DNA from 3 places in the Salirhabdus salicampi genome. Region 3 is predicted to be linked to each of the others. Evidence: riboswitches for the same ligand, from Rfam matches in the RefSeq annotation. Region 3 holds a riboswitch; each other region holds the start of a gene.
The links. Region 3 has a riboswitch for S-adenosylmethionine ahead of NLW78_RS00325 (hypothetical protein). Riboswitches for the same ligand answer to the same signal wherever they lie in the genome.
Positions count from the first base shown of each region.

Region 1: another riboswitch for S-adenosylmethionine. It lies ahead of NLW78_RS03250 (methionine ABC transporter ATP-binding protein); the one in region 3 lies ahead of NLW78_RS00325 (hypothetical protein).
Region 2: another riboswitch for S-adenosylmethionine. It lies ahead of NLW78_RS03920 (hypothetical protein); the one in region 3 lies ahead of NLW78_RS00325 (hypothetical protein).

Region 1 covers NZ_JANBWE010000001.1:617,974-625,800, forward strand. Annotated here, with positions in the region: gene NLW78_RS03220 (ABC transporter substrate-binding protein) at 1-891, shown strand, start outside; gene NLW78_RS03225 (ABC transporter permease) at 907-2,592, shown strand; gene NLW78_RS03230 (ABC transporter ATP-binding protein) at 2,611-3,660, shown strand; gene NLW78_RS03235 (hypothetical protein) at 4,129-4,965, shown strand; gene NLW78_RS03240 (hypothetical protein) at 4,969-5,145, shown strand; gene NLW78_RS03245 (DMT family transporter) at 5,385-5,804, shown strand; SAM riboswitch class I at 5,955-6,070, shown strand; gene NLW78_RS03250 (methionine ABC transporter ATP-binding protein) at 6,174-7,202, shown strand; gene NLW78_RS03255 (methionine ABC transporter permease) at 7,192-7,827, shown strand, end outside.
Region 2 covers NZ_JANBWE010000001.1:750,178-758,004, reverse strand. Annotated here, with positions in the region: gene NLW78_RS03945 (DUF3231 family protein) at 1-379, opposite strand, end outside; gene NLW78_RS03940 (DUF4395 domain-containing protein) at 534-938, shown strand; gene NLW78_RS03935 (hypothetical protein) at 1,228-1,572, opposite strand; gene NLW78_RS03930 (MBL fold metallo-hydrolase) at 1,945-2,799, shown strand; gene NLW78_RS03920 (hypothetical protein) at 3,253-3,582, opposite strand; SAM riboswitch class I at 3,687-3,788, opposite strand; gene NLW78_RS03915 (hypothetical protein) at 3,858-4,052, opposite strand; gene NLW78_RS03910 (hypothetical protein) at 4,149-4,625, opposite strand; gene NLW78_RS03905 (histidine phosphatase family protein) at 5,295-5,879, opposite strand; gene NLW78_RS03900 (RidA family protein) at 5,901-6,281, opposite strand; gene NLW78_RS03895 (hypothetical protein) at 6,496-7,086, opposite strand; gene NLW78_RS03890 (CAP domain-containing protein) at 7,307-7,827, shown strand, end outside.
Region 3 covers NZ_JANBWE010000001.1:52,935-60,761, reverse strand. Annotated here, with positions in the region: gene fdhA (formaldehyde dehydrogenase, glutathione-independent) at 21-1,238, shown strand; gene NLW78_RS00325 (hypothetical protein) at 1,286-1,504, opposite strand; SAM riboswitch class I at 1,577-1,679, opposite strand; gene speB (agmatinase) at 1,872-2,831, shown strand; gene NLW78_RS00315 (polysaccharide deacetylase family protein) at 2,869-3,711, shown strand; gene NLW78_RS00310 (sodium:solute symporter family protein) at 3,868-5,352, shown strand; gene NLW78_RS00305 (SDR family NAD(P)-dependent oxidoreductase) at 5,340-6,089, shown strand; gene NLW78_RS00300 (PucR family transcriptional regulator) at 6,413-7,827, opposite strand, start outside.

The sequences.
Region 1 (7,827 bases), 570 kb from region 3:
CATAATGATTCAGAAGAAATGCAGGATTTAGTAAAAGGATTAAAGGAAGAAACAGGTATTGAAGTAGATGTATTACGTATGTCCAGTGGTGAAGCATGGAGCCGTATTGAATCCGAATCACCAAACTTTGGTGCTGAAATGCAGTGGGGAATGTTACATAGTTTTGCATTAAAAGCAGAACAAAATGATTTTTTAGAATCCTATCACTCTCCAACATGGGAAGATGTACCAGATAATTTTAAAGATCCAGACGGTAAATGGTATGGTTGGTCCTATTGGTTTAACCTATTAGCAATAAATACAGATATTTTGGAAAGTAAAGGGCTAGATAAGCCGGAGTCATGGGAAGATTTATTGGATCCACAATATGAAGGGGAGATTGTTCTTCCGGACCCAGGTACTTCAGGTACAGCATTTTTATTTGTATCTACCATTATGCAAATTATGGGTGAAGAAGAAGGTTGGAAGTATTTAGAGAAGTTGGATCAAAATGTTGCACAATATACAAAGTCAGGATCTGCACCTGCTCAAATGGTAGCCCAAGGTGAATATGCAATTGGAATTACGTGGGATCAAGCAGTGTTTGACCGTGTGGAAGAAGGATACCCTGTTGAGGCGGTTTTTCCAACAGAAGGTGTAGGTTATGATCTAGACGTTATTTGGATGTTTAAAGATGCGGAAAATCAAGACCAAGTAAAAGAAATCATTGATTACATTGGTTCTGAAAATGGTATGGAAGAAGCGTCGAAACATCGTTCAATGGTTACAAAGCCTGGTTTTGTTGGAACAGTAGAAAACATTGACCAGTACTTAATCGACTATGATGCAGTATGGGCAGCAGAAAACCGCGAACGGGTTATGGAAGAATGGAGAACGAAATTTTCTAACTAAACGAGGTGTCTATTCATGGAAATAGGATCGCAACAACGATCTCTTCAGACACGACCTTTTCTACGAGAGTGGAAAAGGTTGTGGTCTGAACCTTTATTTGCCATAGCAACTATTATATTGGCATTATCTATTATCATCTTTATCGTAGCTCCTGTATTTGCAGTGCTTTTAAAATCCTTCGGGATTGGCACAGGTGATTTCACAGTTGCCAACTATGAAAAATTTTTTCAAACTTCATATTACATAAACTCTCTATTAAATAGTGTCAAAGCCGCTCTTATCTCTACTGCTGCTGTAGTATTGTTAAGCGTTGTTGTCTCTCTGTATGTTACAAGGTCACAAAGCTTTGTTGCGAAAACATATCGAGGTATCGCTTTATTGCCGTTAGTGGCACCCCCATTTATTTTTTCATTGTCCTTAATTATTTTGCTTGGCCGTAATGGTGTGGTTACCCAGTATTTAAATAGTTGGTTCGGCTGGGAGTTTAGTATATACGGTTTCTGGGGAGTTGTGTTCGCACAAATAATTGGGTACTTTCCGGTTGGATATATGTTAGTAGAAAGTACATTACGAACAACAAATACAAGTTTAGAGCAAGCTTCACAAGATTTAGGTGCAAACCAATGGAAAACGATTTTTAACATTACCATTCCGTTGGCGAAATCGGGGATAATTAAAGCAGGATTACTTGTTTTTGTTATGGCGTTAGCTGATTTTTCGAACCCGATGATTATAGGGGGAGGCTTACCCTTTTTAGCGTCTGATGCGTATTTATTAGTTGTTGGACAGCAAAACATTGAGATGGCAGCTGTTCTCGGTGTCTTTTTAATCGTACCTAGCTTACTTGTCTTTATTTTTCAAACATATTTCTTAAAAGATACAAACCTTGAAACGATAAGTGGAGAATCAGGCGGTAACAATGCACCGTTAAAAGGGACGGTAAAAAGGGTGATTACGACCGTTACTACTATATTTATCGCATTTATTTCCCTTATGTTTATTATGGTAGTGCTCGGTGCTTTTGTGAAAATTATTGGTATTAACAATGCTTTTACGTTAGAGCATTTTTCTAATCAAACTGGTTGGGACTCTTTATATAACAGTATTGTCGTTTCCTTTTTTGGTGCGCTATTAGCAGCCGGATTGGGGATATTACAAGGATTTTTGTTTGCCCGAAAGGCCATCCCGGGCAAGAAACTTCTTGAATTTTTAACATTATTTGGTTTAGCTGTTCCAGGTACGGTTATGGGAATTGGTTATGTACTTATTTTTAATGGCCCACCGTTCTTCTTAACTGGAACCGTCATGCTGCTCGTGTTGAATATGGCATTTCGTAAAATTGGTGTAGGTCTTGAAGCAGGGATTAGTAAAATGCACCAAATCGATACATCAATGGAAGAAGCCTCACAAGATTTAGGTGCAGGTCCGTACCGAACATTTTGGAGTGTTGTATTACCATTGTTAACCCCTGCCTTTGTAGCAGGATTCGTGTATGCTTTCATGACAGCGATGGTATCAATCAGTTCAGTAATTTTCCTAGTATCTCCTGGTACGAACTTAGCTGCTACGTACATCTTAAACTTAGCTGAACAGGCACGTATAGGCATGGCTTCAGCGATGTCATTCATCTTAATTGTCATTGTGCTAGGCTGTATCGGTCTATTGAAAATCCTAGAAAAGAAAAGTGGAGTAAAAGTGTAGAGGAGGGATTGCGCTAATATGGAAAAAGAAATCTTAGTGTTAGATAACTTATATAAACACTTTGGAGATGTAAAGGCTGTTAACGGCATTTCAATCGATATAAAAGAAGGTGAACTGATTTCTTTTATAGGGCCGAGTGGATGTGGAAAAACAACATTATTACGAATTATTGGTGGCTTTCATGAGCAGGATTCTGGAGACATTATACTTGATGGGTCTGTTGTAAATGATGTACCACCAAATAAACGATCAACGGGAATGGTGTTTCAAAATTACGCACTATTTCCTCATATGACTGTGTACGATAATATAGCCTACGGTTTGAAGCAACAGAAAGTGTCCAAAGCGGAACGGGATAAACGAATTAAGGATGCCTTAGCACAAGTACAGCTTGCTGGATATGGAGATCGAAAGCCTAGCCAACTAAGTGGTGGACAACAACAACGAGTCGCCATTGCTCGCTGTCTCGTTTTAAAACCGAAAGTATTATTATTAGATGAACCGTTATCAAATTTAGACGCCAATCTACGAATGGATATGCGTGAAGAAATTCGACGCCTTAAGGAGGAATTAAACCTTACAATCATATTTGTTACCCACGATCAAGAAGAGGCGTTAAGTATTTCTGACCGAATTGCTGTATTAAATAAAGGGGTTATTCAACAGCTGGATAGGCCTGATGTTGTCTATAATCAGCCTGCAAATGAATTTGTTGCCAATTTCGTTGGTCATGTAAATATTTTAGAAGGTAGTATCGAATCTAAGGGAGATGACGTTCAGTTCAAAAGTGAAGATGTCCAATTTGACATTGTTTCCCAGGAACAAGGTTCTCTTGACGAGACGAAGGCCGTTATTCGGCCTGAAAGTATAACCATTGATGATACGAGTTCTATTAAAGGTACAATTACAAAATACATTTATAACGGAAGCTTCATTCGGTACTACGTTCAAATCGGAGAACATGAAGTAAGTGTAGATGAATTTGATATTTCAAATATGGACTTATATCAAAAAGGTGACACAATAGGAATTCGATTTACGAATACTCCACACTTGTTAGAGGTATAATCATCAAAAGCTTGTGACAAATATTATAAATATTTGTTCAAGCTTTTTTGTTGATGATTCATTGCATGATATGTTCTCATTCTGATAAAAAAAATGGCGAAACAGGTCTTATTTTTTATAAGGAAAATTTAAAGGTTTCAGGATAATCGCTTATTGGCATAATATATATAGATACAGATTGAGGTTTTTCGCGGGGGGCGATTGGCATTTCATTTATTAAAAAAACGGGAGAATGCACACATAATCATGATCCCATTACAATAAAAGAAGGCGCTTTCGTCGATGAAGAAAAAAAGGTCACTTATGCTATATTGGAAGTGGAAGCACCAATTCCGTCGGCCAAACCGCCTATGAATGATCATGGTGAAAAAGGGTAAATATTCCTGTTTTCACCATTTTTTATATGTTTTTATGATTTCCTCTGATAAAATTTGATTTGTAAATGACCGACGCAGAAGAGGTGGTGGAATGGAACAACGACCCTTGTTGAATGTAACTTTTGTTTCTAGCATATTAGGTATTATAAGTTTTTTTATTTTTATGATTACCCTACCAGAAAAAAGTTTACATTTATTGTCAGGCTTCATTCTGTTCCCGTTCTCAGAGAAGATAATACCAGGGGCAGACAGTCATAAACTTTTACATTGGTTAGCGATTGTCGTAAGTATAGGGTTCTATATTATTTTTTCCTTAGGGTTGGTCAAGCTATTATATAAAAAAGAGAACAAATCATACCCGAAAATTATTTGCCAAGATGAAATTGCAGCCATGTTAGATGCAGTGGAATCTAGTACAGACTTTCATATAAATGAGAAAATCATTCATTTTATGAATGAATTTGATAAAACAACGGCCCAAATGTTCGGGATGGACAGGAAAGATTTAAAAAGTTTATGGGTTTTACAGATGGGGCAACGGGAGTACGAGCAATATTTCGGAAAATCTAAAGTGGGTCGGTACGATAATGAGAATAAAACGTACCTCTGTATCGTAGATTTAAATGATGAGTCACATCCAACCGAAGAAGAAAAACGGATTATTCAATGGGCATTACGCCAGCCAAATCCACAGTTTTGGGATGATCGAATAAAGCGCAACTTTCGAGGCGTACATAAAGAGTTTGTTTTTGTAAGAAATTATGGAGAATTTCGTTTAGGGTATGCTCTATTATTCAATCAATATGGAAAAGTAACAGAAGAAAGATTAAAACAATTCCATATAGCATCTTCCTATCTAATGTTGCTAGGGAAAATAGACAATCTTACCGAAAAAATGGTAAAATATATTGTAGAAAAGGTGGTTTAAACAATGAGATGGGAAGAAGATAAGAAAAATCAAACAGCAGTTTCCATAACCGTTACAACCATACCTACAGATACCAAAGTAACTCCAGCCAATTATGAATTCGGTTTCAAACGGTTAAATTCAAAAACGGGCAAGAAAAACATGACCTTGAAATCAGCAAAAGCTCGAAGATATGTATAATAGATGACTTCAAACTGACGTGCGTGTGGTGATTTTTAATAGCCACGCGTTTTTTTCTGGAGGAAGCAGGAGAATGAACGACAACCCATACCCTCAAACACAGTTGAAGACACGTAGTTGGATATGAAGCACTGTGAACAACAGATGTCTGTATGAAACTTGGAAAGTGATCCTATAATCAATTGAATCGCTATAATAATAGAATAGTGTGACAGGGGGAAAGAAGATTGCATTGGTTTATGATTGTTTTCGTCTTCCTAGGCGGTGTTGCAGTGGCAACTCAGGCAGGTATTAACGGAACACTTGGAAGGCGAATTGGGGTTTTAGAATCTTCGTTTGTGTCTTTTTTTATTGGTACAGTTGCTCTATTCCTACTGATGTTGTTTTTTGGTCGAGGTAACATTTTAGCAACATTTTCTGTACCAAGGTGGCAACTTACAGGAGGACTATTAGGTGCATTTTATGTTTGGAGTATTATATATGCAGCACCTAAAATAGGGGTTGCGACTTCCCTTATGGCTGTAATAATTGGACAGCTATTTATGAGTACTCTATTAGACCATTACGGGTTTGTTGGCAAGACGATTCCAATTGATATGCAGCGTACATTTGCTTTGTTATTAATGATCGTTGCCCTATTTTTATTTTACCGAAAATAAACGATTGGGTAGAAAAGGGAGCAATGAGAAATAGGGGTTTCATGAGAATCATGTATCAAAAATTAAAAAAATTAAAAATTACCGTTGACTTTTTTCTGAATTTTGATTTATTATTATCACTATCACATTAAAAACGAATATTATTTATTCTTCTTATCCCGAGAGGTGGAGGGACTGGCCCTATGAAACCTCGGCAGCGGATCTGAACGTTATGTCAGATACTGTGCCAATTCCAGCAAGTGTATAACGCACTTGAGAGATAAGAAGAGACGGATTTTGCATGTATACATACAATCCTCTCTTCTTGTCTCAAAGAAGAGAGGATTTTTTAATGGACAAAAAATACAACAAGAAAGGGGTGCTTACGTAATGATTCAGTTTAATCAAGTTTCTAAAATTTATGAACATAATGGCAGTGACATAATTGCTGTTGATAATGTGAGTTTAAAAATAAATACTGGTGAAATATTTGGTGTCATCGGTTTTAGTGGGGCAGGTAAAAGTACATTAATTAGGCTTGTAAATCAATTGGAAACACCAACATCAGGTCAAATACTTGTTGGTAATGAAGATATATCGAGCTTCCCGCAGCATAAATTGCGAAAAGTCCGTCAAGACATAGGGATGATTTTTCAACACTTTAACTTACTGGAAACGAAAACGGTCTATCATAATGTTGCGTTTCCTTTACTGCTAGCTGGCACAAAAAAGAAGGAAGTAAAAAGAAGAGTTGAGGAAATTTTAGATTTCGTAGGCTTAACAGATAAGGTGAACCACTATCCTGATCAACTTTCCGGAGGGCAAAAGCAACGGGTAGGAATTGCGAGAGCTTTATCAACTTCACCAAGTATCCTTTTGTGTGATGAGGCAACGTCTGCTCTGGACCCGGAAACGACAAAATCGATTCTCCGTCTTTTAAAGAAGGTGCGAGACGAGTATAATATTACGATTCTAATGATTACACATGAAATGAACGTCATCCGTGAAATTTGTGACCGGGTAGCGGTCATGGAAGATGGGAAAGTGATTGAAGATGGATCAATATTCGATGTTTTCTCAAACCCACAACATAAAACGACGGCAAAGTTTGTTCAAAGTGTAATGAAAGATGACATTCCGGAATCGATATTAAAAGATATCGATCAACACGGTGGAAGGCGTCACATTTATCGGGTAACGTTTGTCCGAGAAACAGCTAGTCAGCCTATTTTATCTCAAGTATCAAAGCGATTTGATGTGGAAGTGAATGTCTTATATGGACAAATTACAGAACTACAACAAGTTCCATTTGGAAATTTAATCGTTGAATTTCAAGGAGAAGATGCGGAAATTTTACGAGCAATTGATTACATACAATCAACCGTATTAATTCAGGAGGTGGACCAACATGGAAGTTGATTTGATTCAATTCGCACCTAGAATATGGGAGGCCACAGTTGAAACGTTGCAAATGGTTTCCATTGCCTTAGCACTTGCTTCCTTAATTGGATTCCCACTCGGAATTGCACTAGTTGTTACGAAGGCAAACGGTTTAATGGAAAATCGAGCGGTGTTTACTGTTTTAAACGCGATTATTAACATCTTTCGTTCCATCCCATTTATTATATTACTTGTTGCCATTTTGCCAGTTACAAGATTAATAGTTGGAACTTCAATTGGAACGGCAGCTGCCGTTGTACCACTTGTCTTTTTTACTGGTCCATACATAGCCCGTCTAGTAGAAAGTAGTTTACATGACGTAAACAAAGGTGTCATTGAAGCGGCAACAGCGATGGGGGCGACCAACTGGCAAATCATTTGGCGGGTATATTTACCGGAAGCATTAAGTTCTATCGCATTAAACATTACCATTGCAACAATTGGGCTCGTTGGAGCTTCTGCAATGGCAGGGTTTGTTGGTGGTGGGGGCTTAGGGGATCTCGCCATCTCATACGGTTACCAACGATTTGAAACAAATGTCATGATTACAACGGTCGTATTACTCGTTGTCATCGTTCAAATTGTTCAAACAATAGGAAATTAT
Region 2 (7,827 bases), 700 kb from region 3:
CAATCGCTGTACCACAAATGGTTACACATGCAGTCAATTTTGCATTTACCGTTTGCGCAATATCCCGATTATTTTGTAATTGTTTAGATGTGATGACATCGGTCTGTTCAGTCGATTTCTTTTCCTTGTCTTTAGATAGGTATAACTTTTCTTCTTCCATAAATGTAACGAGCTTGCTTCGCTGCCCTTCCGTCAATTCCTGTACAACTTGAATAAACTGCACGAGTTCCTCATCTTCTTGTATATCAGTCGAATCCGTTATACCTTTGAATTCCTCTAACATCGACAAGTATGTCCAGCAGTACATCGTATCACTAATATGTAACGATTTCCCCTTTCGATATTCCCCTTTCTCCTGATCGATTGATTTGTTTGTCATGTCTATTTCCCTCCAGTTATGTTTGAACGTTCCTCTATAGGATGGACGATAAATGACAAATTCATTCGCAAATTAGATAGATGTGCATAACATCCCTCTTTATTCCGAGTAAATTAATAAGTATAATAAAGAATAGAAAGGAGGAGAACAAATCATGGGAATACCTAAACCACTCGTAAAATTCAACCAATTATTTATCGTATTCACTGTAACGACTGGTATATTTATCCCGTCTATGCTAATTCTCCCTTTTATCATCGGACTCATTACAGTTATAACAAAACGTAACCCAATCATACTCATGACAAAGCCACTATTACGGAAACAAACTAACGAATATATACTGGAAGATCGTGATCAACAATTATTTAATCAATGGATTGCTACCATTTTAATTGGTTTATCTATACTGTTTTATTCCCTTGGCTACTCAACAGCCTCAATCGTATTAAACCTTATGGTTATTTTGGCAGCTGGAATAGCTTTGTTAGGTTTTTGTGTAGGCTGTTTTATCCGGTTCCGGTATATCATGTGGAAACAGAAACGAAAATCCGTTTAATGAAACATTAATTTAAGAAAAAACAACGCGGATTGATCCGGGGTATACTAGAATTACAAAATTGCAAATAAAACGTTAAACAACATTAGTTATAACACTCAATTCAGCAACGTAAACACATCATAGTTAGCATAGAAAAACGCTCCGAATATGAAAAACTGGGAGCGTTTCTTTCTATTCTCTTGTTAAACTTAACACGACAACATGAAAGTCTATCCAGCACGTCAAACTATTAGCTAGTTTTAACTTGAATAAAAACATTCGGATTTATTTTTTCAACAACTGTCAATTATTGCATTGGTAGCCAACTTACTTTCCAAACGTCTTGATTAGTATCCTTGATTAATCTAAATGCATTTAGTGATTGGTTTGATGTCTCCCAAGTAATTGCTGCTTCATTCTCATCTATATATTTAACTTTAAATTCTTCGATTTGTTGTAATTCATCATATAATTTTTCATCATTATCGGTAAAATTAGCTCCAAAAAATTCGGGATCTCCATAATACTCTTCTTTAGATGGAGTAAAGTATTTTTCGCCCTTTATATAAAGGTTGTAAATCGTTTCAGAGTCTTTTACGTTTTTAGCGTGAAAATATAACCTAAATATATCCAAAGGGGTTAAATTAATCATGCAAAATACTCCCTCCTCTTATAAAAACGTACTAAATAGACGGAAATAATGAAAAAAGGTTTCATAAAAAAGAAAAAAGTTACAAAGCACTTATTATTCGGGGAGCTTGTTCCTTTATATCAACAAAAAAATAGCATTCCAATTCTATTGTCATCGGAATGCTATTTGGCTTATTTTCTGTTTTGTACTCTTAAGCCGAACCCGTTAGATTTGTCCGGGTCGTTTTTCTTTTTCTAGATTCTGGCGATTCAATCCTTTTCCATTCCTCTAGGAAAATTCAAACGTTGGCAAACTACAATTAAAATAACCTCTTTACCAATAATTGGGTTCCATATAAACTATTACGTATCAATACAAAAAGGTGGAATCGACATGAGAATTGAATTTCTTGGTACAGCGGGTGCAGTTCCGATACCTCGTCCCCTTTGTCAATGTTCAGTTTGTGTAGAAGCAAAAGAAAAAGGTATACCCTATAGCCGTACTGGCCCTGGCTTGTTTATTCACGGACCAAATTTATTATTAGATACTTCTGAACATAGTTACGAACAACTTAATCGATCAAATATTACTACTATTGATGGGGTATGTTATTCCCACTGGCATCCAGACCATGTCCAAGGGCTACGTGTGCTTGAATCAATGAATGCGGATTGGTTACACTTTCCCCCTAACCATCAAACAACTGATGTATACTTGCCAGAACAAGTAGCGAAAGACTTTCAACATCGCTTAGGAATTCATGAGCATTTACAGTATTTCAGCGATGAAGGGTTTATCCGTCTCCACCTACCTCAAGATGGAGATACCTTTGAATTAAACGGATCTACCATCCTTCCTTTTCGTTTAGCGGAAGATTATGTTTATGGTTTTTTACTGGAGGAAGAAAACAAACGGGTGTTGATTGTGCCTGATGAATTGTACCAATGGACACCTCCAAAATCATTGCAAGGTATTGACGTAGCAATTTTACCACTTGGTATTTGCGAGTTTCACCCGTTAAATGGAGAGCGACTCATTCAAAAAGACCATCCACTATTGCAGTCGGAAGCTACATTTGCTTATACATTACAAGTAGTAAAACAATTGCAACCGAAAAGAACGATTATTACTCATATTGAGGAACCTGATGGGCTTAGTTATAACGATTTTAAAGTGTTGGAAAAGAAGTTGCGTGAAGATGAATACAATATCGAATTCGCGTATGATACGATGAAAATCGATGTGTAAAAAACAAACGCCCTAAAGTGTTTTGCAATCTGTAGAGAAAGTCTCGGCAGCTTGATTTTTATACATACACTTTACCATTCACCGCAACGGTTAAATAGGCAAATTGAAAGATTTAGGTTTAATGTAAAAGCTGTTCGTTTAGATGCTGGATACTTAACTAATCCCTTTTGCCCTGGTTAAGCCCAAAGGAATATATTTGGAGTCATTGCAAAAGGAGAAGAACCCACTTACACGACTACTGATCGTGATGGGGATCAAAGGCAGCGAATACCGCGAGACTCCGGCGGAAAAACGAGCGACCCGAGACCCCGCAGGCGCTTTTCCGGGGAGGCTCGGGCGTTCGTCCGCGGAAAGCGAGTGGTATTCGCCCTAAATCGAAGGACAAAATAAAAGCTTGTAGAAAAACCTAGGTTTCTCTACAAACTGCAAAACGCCCTAAGAGCGTTTTGTTTGTTAACTTACTTGTAACACCGTTTGTAAGTATTGACTATCTCGTTCTTCTATTTTCAACCCTGCCTCTTCAAGCTTTTGTAAGAGCATTCTATCAACCGCGTACGGATTTTTCTTTTTTAACGCTCGTAACTCACCCCAGTTTGTCATCAAAAAGTAACTTTCCTTGCCTTCTCGAATACGAATCTCTACATTTCCGTTTCCATGTTTATTTATTTCAGCTAACACGATCCGACCTTGTTCCTTTAACTCCCGGCGGATACAATCGAGTACATGTCTTGTAAATACGTCGATATCCATTTGTTTTGCCATAAAACCTCTGTTTGCGTCCATAGTAACGACTCCTTTAATTGCTGTTTTACAATTCTTTACAAGGGTCCATAATAAAAAAGGCTCCTTTCGCCGAGGGCAAAAAGAACCTTTAGAACCGTTTCCGTTCCTTATCACCCAAAGCGACAGCTTTGCTGGTTGGAGCACCTTGCATAGGCAGGTTGCTGTGGAATCGTCGAGCCAGTTCTCTCATCCACTCTTGATAAGTATTGTATTGTAATAAAAACATATCATATTTAAGTTAAACGTTCAAGTTGATTCCATTTTATGATACTGGCTTATGCTTGTTGATTTTCAGACTCATTGGTTTTTTCCAATATGTGCACACGTCTTATTTCCCAACAGAAGATGATCAACAAGGAGATAAGGGTACCTAAAATAAAGTAATCTGGGTGAAATTTCCGGTCTAACGTTAATCCTCCGGTAAAACCAGCTATAACACCAATCGATACACTAAGCATAATTCTTACCAATCCCCTCAACACCTTCCGCTCTATTTTAACCTCCTTAATCGTAACATAAGACTCCATTCATTTATTTTAAAAGATTATTAAGAATTAGTGAAAATGTTACAAGTTTATGTAACATAACGTGACACCAAACATAAAAAATGTAATAATATGGAATGCAAACCATTTCAATGTCCTAGTATGAAAAGACAATATCATTAATAAAAAAAGAAAATACGTTAAAATTGTAAATAGCTGTAACATGACAAGCCATTGTTCATATGTAACCATCATTGGTACCATCCCCCCCATTAACGAGGACATTATACATTGCGTAACGCCATTTAATATCGTATTTACTGCTAGACTATTTGTAGTTGTTAGAATAATGGAAACCCCAATTAAAAATGCAATAAAGAAAGACACTAATGTACTTACATAGAGATTTGTTACTATGGCTATATAAAATGACATTATCATACCAAGACAAACATTTGCCACATGCCGATCACTACGCCCTCGCATTATTCTCATAATATAAATCACCATTAAAAGCATCCATAACCAGATGACGATATTCCATACATACATGCCCACACCTAACATCCTCCCTCCTATACAGTGTATTCAGTTCCATTCCAGGCTTGAACAAACTAGTTTCGTATTTTTTAAAAATCACCTATATTAACTGAGTAAGACCACACCGATCTTCCTGCAACCTGTCATTCCATACGATGTGACTAGTAATACTATTTGAATCTCAACTAACTATCATATTTTGGAATCTGGAATTCGTATAATAAAGAAAAAACGAAAAAAGGGGAATGTAGAGATGGTAGTCTTGTGTAATAACTGTAATACGACATTATTTAAGGAATGGCTTTGGTTTGAATGTAATAACTGTCGTTTTCGCGTTTGTGGACCTTGTCATGAAAAAATCGACTTTCGCTGTCAGAAATGTTGTTCCGGATATTTATACCAAAAGAGATAATCACTTGTTTTATTTTTCATGAGCCGCACGGGTTTCCAACTGTTGTGAAAGAGGACAACTGTACTATAATGAAGTATAACTAATTTTCACGAAATGGATTGATGGAGGGTGGAAGTGGATTTAAATTTAATTTAATAACGAAATGGCATTTTATTAAAGTTAATTGCTTCATCCATTTTCATCACCGTTTTGCTCAACACCATATTTGATACTACAAGCTACACACCTAATAAGCATCGAAAAATTAAGGACATCCCATTTTGGGATGTCCTTAATTACCTTACACCTTCACCTAAATGTTTCGCACAATTTAACACCTGTAACGACCATTTATCGGCTTGTTTTTGTAAAACTGAAATGGATGTATTTGAAAAGCTTACATCAAACGTTTCATCCTTCATCAAACCTATCATTAACTGATTCAATGTAGCTCCATGACTTATAAATAAAATGCGCTTGTTAGGATGTTGCAGGCAAACTTCTTCCACACAGTCCACACTTCGTGAGCGGGCCTCTTCATTCGTTTCGCCACCGTGATCAAACTGTTTCCATTGTGGTCCCCACTTCTCAATCCGCTCTTCTTTCGTTAATCCTTCCACTTCACCAAAGTACATTTCCCGCAGACGTGTATCTTTTATAATTGGAATTTGGAGAAGGTTGGCAACCGTTTTCCCAGTAACATATGCCCGAGACAAATCACTACTAACGACCATGTCCCACTGTTCTCCTAGAAGACGTCTTGCCAATGCTTGTGCTTGGTTTAAGCCATCCTGATTTAATGGGATATCTGTTTGGCCTTGTGCCCGTCGTTGAACATTCCAATCTGTAACGCCATGACGAATTAACCCAATTGTAGTCATGTCGGTTCTCCTCTCCAACCTTTACTCTTTTGTTAATGCTATCGTTTCAATTTCAACCTGAACGTCCTTCGGAAGCTTGGATACTTCAACTGCTGAACGTGCTGGCATAATGTCACCGAAATATGTACTATAAATTTCGTTAAATTGAGCATAATGATTTATATCCGATAGAAAAACCGTTGTTTTCACTACATCTTCCAAAGATGATCCAGCTTCTTCCACAATAGCCTTAATATTTCGTAGTACAAGTTCTACTTGATCAGCAAACTGCTCGGGGATTTCACCTGTTTCATGATTTAACGGGATTTGTCCAGATATAAATATGTAATCCTTTGTTTTAATCGCTTGTGAATATGGTCCAATTGCAGCAGGTGCATTATGACAAACTACTTTTTCATTCATTGTCCTCATCCTCCATTTCTTTTACGGTTCATTTTAGCAAAAAGTTAGACTTTTTCGTACATTTTCGGGAATATTTTTTCAAGATTTTGATTGAAATGTATTCTCTAACCAATGAAGATGCCGACAATGTAGACGTTCATCGATAGTATGTGAAATTGTCGAATGTACGACCTTGTTCCGTTATATTTCTCATTACTTCATTAAATTAAGAACATTATGGATAATACTGCTCCTTCACTTTTTCCATTTCCTCCTTCACTTTATCAAGGGTATCAGTAGCACTTTTCACCCAATCTCGAGTCACTTCCAAAAAAAACATAGCATCCTCAATTTCACCTTGTTCCATTAATTGCATAACCCGTTTATAATTTTCCCCTACGTTCGTATAAGAATAGACGGTATCTTTTAACATTCGGTGTGCTTTTGTCAGAGGCAATGGTGGTTCTGTAACTTCCTTTAAAAATTCCTTTTCTAATTGTTTTAATGTTGTCCCAATATAATAACCCATATTTACGTAATCTTGATCCTCATACATCTTAACGTTATCTTTTCCTTTTTTTGCATGATTCAAAAATGCTTCGTTTCGCTCATCCAGAATAGTTAAGAAAGTAAGTACTTTTTCACCGTATTGCTCAACTTCAAAATAAACATTTTGCAAATGTGCATTTTTTTCATTTATTAATGATTCTACTCTTTGTGCTTGTTTCGTTTCAGCTTCACAGGCAGTGAAAAGGGTCATTATAAGTATGAAAGTTACTGCCCATCCCCGGCAAATGACTGGAATTCGTCTTTGATCATTGAACATCCTCCACCCCACTTCGTTTGTTCCGATGGAAGGTAATTACAAAAAAATCTCCATACTACATACATATAAAAAAGGGGTGGTGTCCTATACCTACCTTCTCTCTCGACAAGAATCGCATATAGTAAAAAAATACTAAACGTTAGTTTTACTTCTTTTACCATATATATTTTTAAAAACTAAACGAAAAATATGACAAACGAACAAAAAAGGAGGGAAAAACATGAGACTTACATTTATAAAATTGTTTAGTCTTACTATAATGCTTACAGGTTTAGTTGCTTGTAATACTGGTGATTATGTCATGGATGATCGTCAGAGAAACAATAACAATGACAATATATCAAGTATGAATACAAATATGTCTAGTGAAGACTATCCGCATACACGAGCAAAAGTCATTCAAGAAGCTAAGTATGAGTTCTACACATCAGAAGACCACGGTAATTCAAACCAACACGGACAACAATCAGGGGATCAACAAATACAACAACGTCAAAATCAACAAAATGGAAATATTCAACAACAAGGTAATAATCAGTCCCAGCAACCGCAACAACAACAACAAACGAATGAACAACAAAGTCAAGGTGGACAAGATGCCGAAGGTTTAAGCGAATTTGAACGTAGAGTAGTGGAGTTGACAAATGAAGAGAGGCGAAATAATGGCTTATCCGAGCTAAAAATTGATACACAATTAAGTGGTATTGCTCGTACAAAGTCAGAAGATATGCAAGCAAATAA
Region 3 (7,827 bases):
TATTTTGAGGAGGAATTCAGTTGGCGGGAAATCGTGGAGTTGTTTATGTGAAACCTGGAGAGGTGGAAATTCGGGATATTAGCTATCCTGATTTAGTACTTCGAGATGGACCGGGTGTAAACCCATTGAATGTTGGAAGAAAGTGTAATCATGGGGTTATTTTAAAAGTTGTTACGACAAACATTTGTGGTAGTGATCAGCATATGGTAAGAGGGCGGACAACGGCTCCTAGTGGCTTAGTGTTAGGGCATGAGATTACAGGTGAAGTGATTGAAGTCGGAAGTGATGTAGAATTTATTAAAAAAGGGGACTTAGTGTCTGTTCCGTTTAATATTGCATGTGGTCGTTGCCGTAGTTGTAAACAGCAAGATACTCACATTTGTGAAAATGTGAACCCTGACCGACCAGGATCAGCATACGGTTATGTAGATATGGGTGGCTGGGTCGGTGGCCAATCTGAATATGTCATGGTTCCATATGCAGATTTTCAGCTATTGAAGTTCCCAGATAAAGACCTGGCTATGGAGAAAATTCTTGATTTAACGATGCTCTCTGATATTTTCCCAACGGGTTATCACGGTGCAGTAAGCGCTGGTGTTAAACCTGGTTCCACAGTATATGTTGCTGGCGCAGGCCCAGTAGGACTTGCTGCTGCCCACTCTGCCCAACTACTTGGTGCATCTGTTGTTATTGTTGGTGACTTAATTGAAGAACGTTTAGCTCAAGCGAGAAGCTTTGGCTGTGAGACGATTAACCTTCGGGAACATACAGATGTAGGAGAGCAAATTGAACAAATTTTAGGTGTACCTGAAGTCGATTGCGCGGTAGATGCGGTTGGTTTTGAAGCAAGTGGACACGGTGAAGGTGCTGGTGAAGCTCCCGCAACGGTATTAAACACAGCAATGCAAATTACGAGAGCTGGTGGACGTCTTGGGATTCCAGGTTTATATGTAACAGGAGACCCAGGTGGAATTGATAAAGATGCTCAAGAAGGAACATTAAAAATTCGTCTCGGACTTGGTTGGGCTAAAGCTCACACATTTGTCACCGGGCAAACGCCGGTCATGAAATACCATCGCGATTTGATGATGTCCATTTTAAGCGGCCGCGCACAAATTGCGAAAGCAGTAAATGCTACCCTAATCTCCCTTGACGAAGCACCGAATGGATATCAACAGTTTGACGGCGGCGCATCGAAAAAATTCGTCATTGATCCTCACGGCTTAGTGAGACAATAATATGAAGATAGCCCAGTGAATCAGATTCACTGGGCTTTTCATCGTATTTATTTCTCTTTACGGTTTTGAACCGCCTTAAGCTGTGATTCGTTGTGATTCATTATTGGTTTCAGAAATTTTTCATAACGTTCTTTTTTAAAGGCCTCCAATTCCTCTTGTGTCATATGTTTCGTCAACTCCGTAATATAAACCCCTTTCCGCTTCACTTGTTTTGCCTCTTTCTCCGTTAATTGTACGACTTCTCCATTTCTCACATGAAAATCCATACTTCTCACTCCTTTTGAAAATATAAAAAAACTTCTTTCTGCCATGAATGCAAAAAGAAGTCCTTTTGACCGGTTTTATCATTCAAAGCAGACGCTTTGCTGGTAGGAGCACCTTACATAAAGCAGGTTGCTGTGACATCAACGAGCCAGTTCTCTCTGTCACTCTGGATAATCTATTTAATTCATTTCATTATAGCATACATAACGGGGAAATATTACCTTCCTTGATGGCGGTTGCACATAAAAGTGCCATATCACCTATCCGTTTAGACACTTAGTAATGTAATTATTGAAAATTCTTAACATTTTGTCTATTCGTGTAACCCTTGTTTTACCTTATAGTTAAGGGTAAACAGGAGGGATAAAATTGGCTAAAGAACCTAAATATGGTCCAAGTCACCATAGTGATGCACCACGATACACTGGCATTAGAACTTTTATGAAACTGCCTTATATTACTGATCCTCATGAGGATATAGATGTTGCCATTGTAGGATTACCTTTCGACACTGCTGCAAGCTACCGGTCAGGATCCCGCTTCGGACCTTCCGGAATACGTGAAATTTCTATGCTTCTAAGACCTTCTAACGCTTTTCATAAACTCAACCCCTTTGATTATTGTTCTGTCATTGATTACGGTGATTTACCTCTAATACCCGGTCATATCCACGAATCCTATGACATTATGAAAACTGCTTATAGTGCACTGGCAAGGCATAATATTATTCCCATTGGGCTTGGTGGTGACCACTCTGTCACTTTAGGAGAACTAAGAGGATTGTCCGAAAAGTATGGAGCATTAAGTCTTGTTCACTTTGACGCCCACGGTGATACTTGGGACAACTATTGGGGCAAAAAGTATACTCATGGTACACCTTTTCGAAGAGCATTAGAAGAACACATTGTTGACCCCTCTACTTCAATCCAAATTGGACTTAGGGGAACCGTATATGATCCAAGTGATGTAGATGAAGCAATAAATATGGGTTTCCATGTGATTACGATAGACGAGCTTCGTTCCTTATCTCCTGAACAGTTAAGTGAACAAATTAAAAGCACGGTAGGAGAGAAGCCCGTATTTCTTACCTTCGATATCGACTTCTTTGATCCCGCATATGCACCAGGAACAGGAACACCTGAACCTGGTGGTGTAACGAGCTATGAAGGTCTGAACTATGTGCGTCATTTACCAGATTTAAACTATGTCGGTTTTGACTTGGTTGAGGTTTTGCCAGCGTTAGATAATGCTGAAATTACAGCTCAATTAGGGGCAAACATCGTTTATGAATTTCTATCTATTTTAGCATTCCATAAACGTAACCAATAGAAACAATTATATATTTATAGGGAAAGAGGTGGATATGATGAAATGGCCCAACGGAAAACAGATGGCTGTCGTTTTATCCTTTGATGTAGATGCTGAAACAGCTTTTACATTCAATGAGAAAAACAAGTCACGGATGTCACTATTATCTATAGGAACGTACGGAAGAACCGTTGGATTAAACCGCATTTTAACCTTGTTAAGCGAGAATGACCTGAAAGCAAACTTTTTTGTCCCAGGAGCTGTAGCTAATATAGATCCGACTGTTATCGAAAGAATAGTAGAGAAAAATCATCCAATTGGTCATCATGGCTACTTTCACGAACGCCTTGATGACTTAACCTTTGAAGAAGAAGAAGAGATTATAGTGAAAGGTAGAGAAGCAATTAAGAAATATGCGGGCTATTATCCAGAAGGGTATCGAGCACCCTTATGGGAAATAAATCGACATACGCCAAGCTTATTGAAAAAATATGATTTCCGCTTCGATTCTAGCTTAATGGGAAATGATGTTCCTTATACGATTGATGGTGGGCATAACGAAAAAATTCTTGAAATACCAGTCACATGGTTGCTAGATGACTGGGAACAATTTGCGTTTTCTGCTGAACCTCCAATCGGTTTCTCCATCGAGGAACCAGATAAAGTTTATCGACTATGGAAAGCAGAATTTGACGGACTGTACCAAGATGGTGGTTGCTTTGTGTTAACGATGCACCCGCAGCTTATTGGCAGAAGTTCCCGGATTAACATGCTAAACGAACTCATTCACTATATGAAATCGAAACCCGGGGTATGGTTTACAACATTAAATGAGATCGAGGAGAAATGGTCTTCCGGGGAATTAAAAGTTGAACACTCCCCTTTTATACAACTTGATTAAGCGGTTAATTTGTAAGCGGTTCCAATTTACTGTGTTGTTATTGCTAGCAATTGGTTCCTTTATGATTGCTAAATGGTTTCCCGCAGTGCGCTTTTAGTTTTCAGTATATTCTGACTTTATTTATTAAGAACTAAACTATAAAAAGGAGGATTCAGTATGATTACGTTTATTTTTGTTGTCTTCATGATTGCCATCTACTTACTTGCCTTTAAAGGCTATAAAAGGGTAGACAGCGCAGAAGACCTCATTATTGCCAACTGGAACTTACCATTACCGTTGGTTACATGGAGTTTAACGGCTGCACTATTAGCTGCACCGTTTTACTTTGCGGCGGTGGATTCCGGTTATTTCTTAGGAGGATGGGAATCATTCGCCACAATGGGTGGTCTAGGAACGGCTATGATTATTTGTGCTTTCACATGGGTAAAGCCACTTAGAAGGTTAAAAGGTTGGACAATTGCCGATTATTACGGAATACGCTTTGCAGACAAAAAATTAGGTGCATACGCGGGAATCATCATGATTGTTGCCTTCGGTTTCTTTAATGCCGGTGCATTAACCGTTGGTGGGGCTTATATTATCCAAGTCATCTTTGACATTCCGTTTTGGGCAAGTGCCATCGTTTTCGTAATTCTTACGATTGTTTATACACTTATGGGAGGATTATGGTCATTAGCATACGCAGATGTGCTTAATGGAATCATATCTGTGTTAGGTATTTTAACGGTAACGTTAGTTATTATCTTTACGAATCAAGGGGAAATTTTCAATCCTAACTGGTGGGATGTGAATCGACTATTTGACCAAAGCGGGGCAGACTTTTGGATTTTATATTTAGTTCTCGCATTAGGCAACCTTGCCGCTGCTGATTTAGGCCAAAGAGTAGCTGGTGCTAAAAGTCCATCCATTGCCTCAAAATCAATGATCATTGCAGGCCTCATTGTTTTAATTGTTGGTTGGACTCCAGGAATTATTGGGGAAGCATTCAAGATGTTATATCCAGGGGTAGAAAATGCAGAATCATTATTACTTCTATATCCATTAGATTATTGGCACCCTATCTTTGCTGGTTTGTTTTTAACGGCGATGGTTGGAATGGCGATGTCGACATTAGCAGCATGTTACATGGCTGCAGTTGGTGTATTTGCGAAAAATATTTACTTAGATTTTATTAACAAAAAACCGTCACAAAAGAAGTTACTATTTTATTCAAGAGTTGCCATACTCGTTTGCGGTGTAGTAGCTCTATACATTTCCATTTCATTTGAACAAGTCTTAGCTGTAGCTTATCTTGCCTGGGATATTATTTTTGCGACTTTATTCTGGCCACTTCTACTTCCTCCGTTTTGGAAAGGTGTTTCATCGAAAGCAGTATGGAGCAGCATAAGTGCAGGATTGTTTGTATATGTAGTAACACTCTTTGCAGGGGTACCACTTCCTGGTGAAGGTGGATTACTATGGACGTTACTGCAAGAACCCGTATTCTTTGCGGTAGTCATTTCTGGTATTATTATCGTCGTTGTATCGAAATTATCTCCACCTAATCAGGCGACACTTGATGCCCATGCTAGAGAGCTAGACAAAACGGCGGATGAGCTACCAACGGAAGAAACGTTCGGAGGGGACAAATGGGTAAATTAAAAAATCGTGTAGCAGTGATTACAGGCGGAAGCAGAGGTATAGGTAAAGGAATTGCGATTGCCTATGCAAATGAAGGGGCACATATCGCATTTACCTATCGCTCGAACAAAGAAGAAGCTGACAAAACAGCTAAAGAACTTGAATCTTATGGTGTAAAAGCTTTACCAATTCAAGCAGATATGGGAGAACAACAACAAATAATCAACATGGCTCATCAAATTAAGGAAGTGTTTGGAGCAATTCATATTATTGTAAATAATGCAGGTACGATCGGAAAGGAATATCCTTTAGTCGACATGCCCGTTGAAGAATGGGATAAGTTGATGAATGTAGACTTACGAGGTGTATTTCTCACGACAAAATATTTACTACCACTAATGAACAAAGATATGGTTGGGAAAATTATTAACGTGTCATCTGAACTCTCATTGAAAGGTCGGGCCAACTTCACCCATTATACAGCAGCAAAAGGCGGCATCAATAGCTTAACAAAAAGCTTAGCTCTGGAGTTAGCACCAAACATTTTAGTGAACACATTAGCTCCCGGGCCAGTAGAGACAGATATGATCCTTTCAGATATGGATGAAGAATGGATTGAAAAAGAAAAAGACGTTCCATTAAAAAGACTAGGTACGGTTGAAGAAATGGCAGCAACAGCTTTACTCCTAGCCTCCGATGACGGCAATTATTTCTGCGGCCAAACGATTAGCCCTAACGGAGGAGCAGCGTTTCTATAGTTGAATGAGAACAAAGGAAAAGCACAATGAAGCGGATCTTACGCTTGTTGTGCTTTTTTGTTTTACGAAAGTGTATATAATATGGCCTACCTCGATTTTCCCCGTCCACCTGATTTTGCTTTTCCCCGTCTTTGTTCATCAGGTCTTTTGCCTTCACCGTTTCGTTTTTCCCGAGGTGCATGTGAGTCTTTAACCAAGATGTTTCCCTCCTGAATGAGTTATTAATGGGCAACTAAGTTAAGAATTATAATGATCCAAAAAGAGTGAATTATACTTAAGACGAGTATAATATTAAATGTTACAATTCTTATCATACCCCTAACCTAATGGGTTCTATCCAGTACCTTCTTAATTAAAAGAGCTAAGTATAAGCTTAACCGAATTGATGCTTGACTAAGATCAATTGATAAAACCTTATTTATTTTTTTAATTCTATAATTTAACGTATTGGGATGCACATATAATTCTTTTGCAGCCTCTGTAACATTCCCGTTTTTTTCCAAATAGACCTCAAGTGTATTACATAAATTATCTTTATTACTTTTATCGTTGGAAATTAACTCTCCTAAAGTTTCGTTACAGTATCTATACAATTCATTTTTATTTTCTATCAATGCTAAAATTTTTAGCACTCCTAAATCTTTATAAAGAGAAACTGTGTTAGAACCAAGAAACTCTTTTGCCAAATCTGTTGTTTGCTTAGCTTCTAAATAGGATTTTTTAATTTCGTCTAAGTCATAATAAGGATCGCTTATGCCAATTGTAAAGTTTATGTTAGAAAACTCTTGTAATAATCTTGACAACAGGTTATCAAATGTATCTTTAACTTCACGAAAATATGAAGAATCATTCTTTTCTCTGAGGGGGAGAATGATTGTAAACATGTTTCCTTGGGAAGTTACAAATCGTTTTTTATGTCCAAGTTGATCTAGGTTTAATTCTATCGCCTTCTCTATTTTTTGCTCATATCGCTCTATAAAAAAATTTTCATTTTTATTATCTATCCAAAAATGTTCGTCATCTAAACTATCTATATTTATATTAACAATAATTGAGGGTTCTGAGATGTTATAAGGGATAATCTTTTTATTTACATATGTTTCTAAGTCACCTTTTAAAGAACCTTGAATTAACTCATTCATAAATGAGGTTTTAGTTCGAGTAGTTGACTCAAGTGTAACTCTGGTTTTAATCATATCTAGGGCGATAGTAGTTGCACCATGCTCTAACGCTTTTACATCAATCCGGGATATTTCATTATGTACCTCAATTGCTGATAAAAAACCATAGAGAACATTATTAGCTACAATTGGCAGAACTTGTTGATTAAAACTCTCTTGGCCCTTAACATTTACTTCTAAGGTAAATAAATTATTATCACGTTCCTTAATACTTTTGTTATAAGGGTTTGTTTTTTTGAACTTTTTTCTATATTTATCGGATATTCTATAATCTATTAGCCCTTTAAACTTTTCGTTACTTTTATTGTCCGGATATTTATATACTAAAACATCTAATAAACAATCTTCCACAATAACAGGATTGCCAACTAAATTGGAAATTGTTTGTGTTATGTCTCCTAGATTTCCACCACTTAATACAAGATTTGTTAAATGATTGTGGATATCCCCAGTTTTTCTTAATATCTCATATTGGTGCTCTTGTAGTTTTTCCGTTACATTTTGAATAAGCGTAGGCCAAATAACAGTATTTGGTAATTTGATTATCGGAAACGATT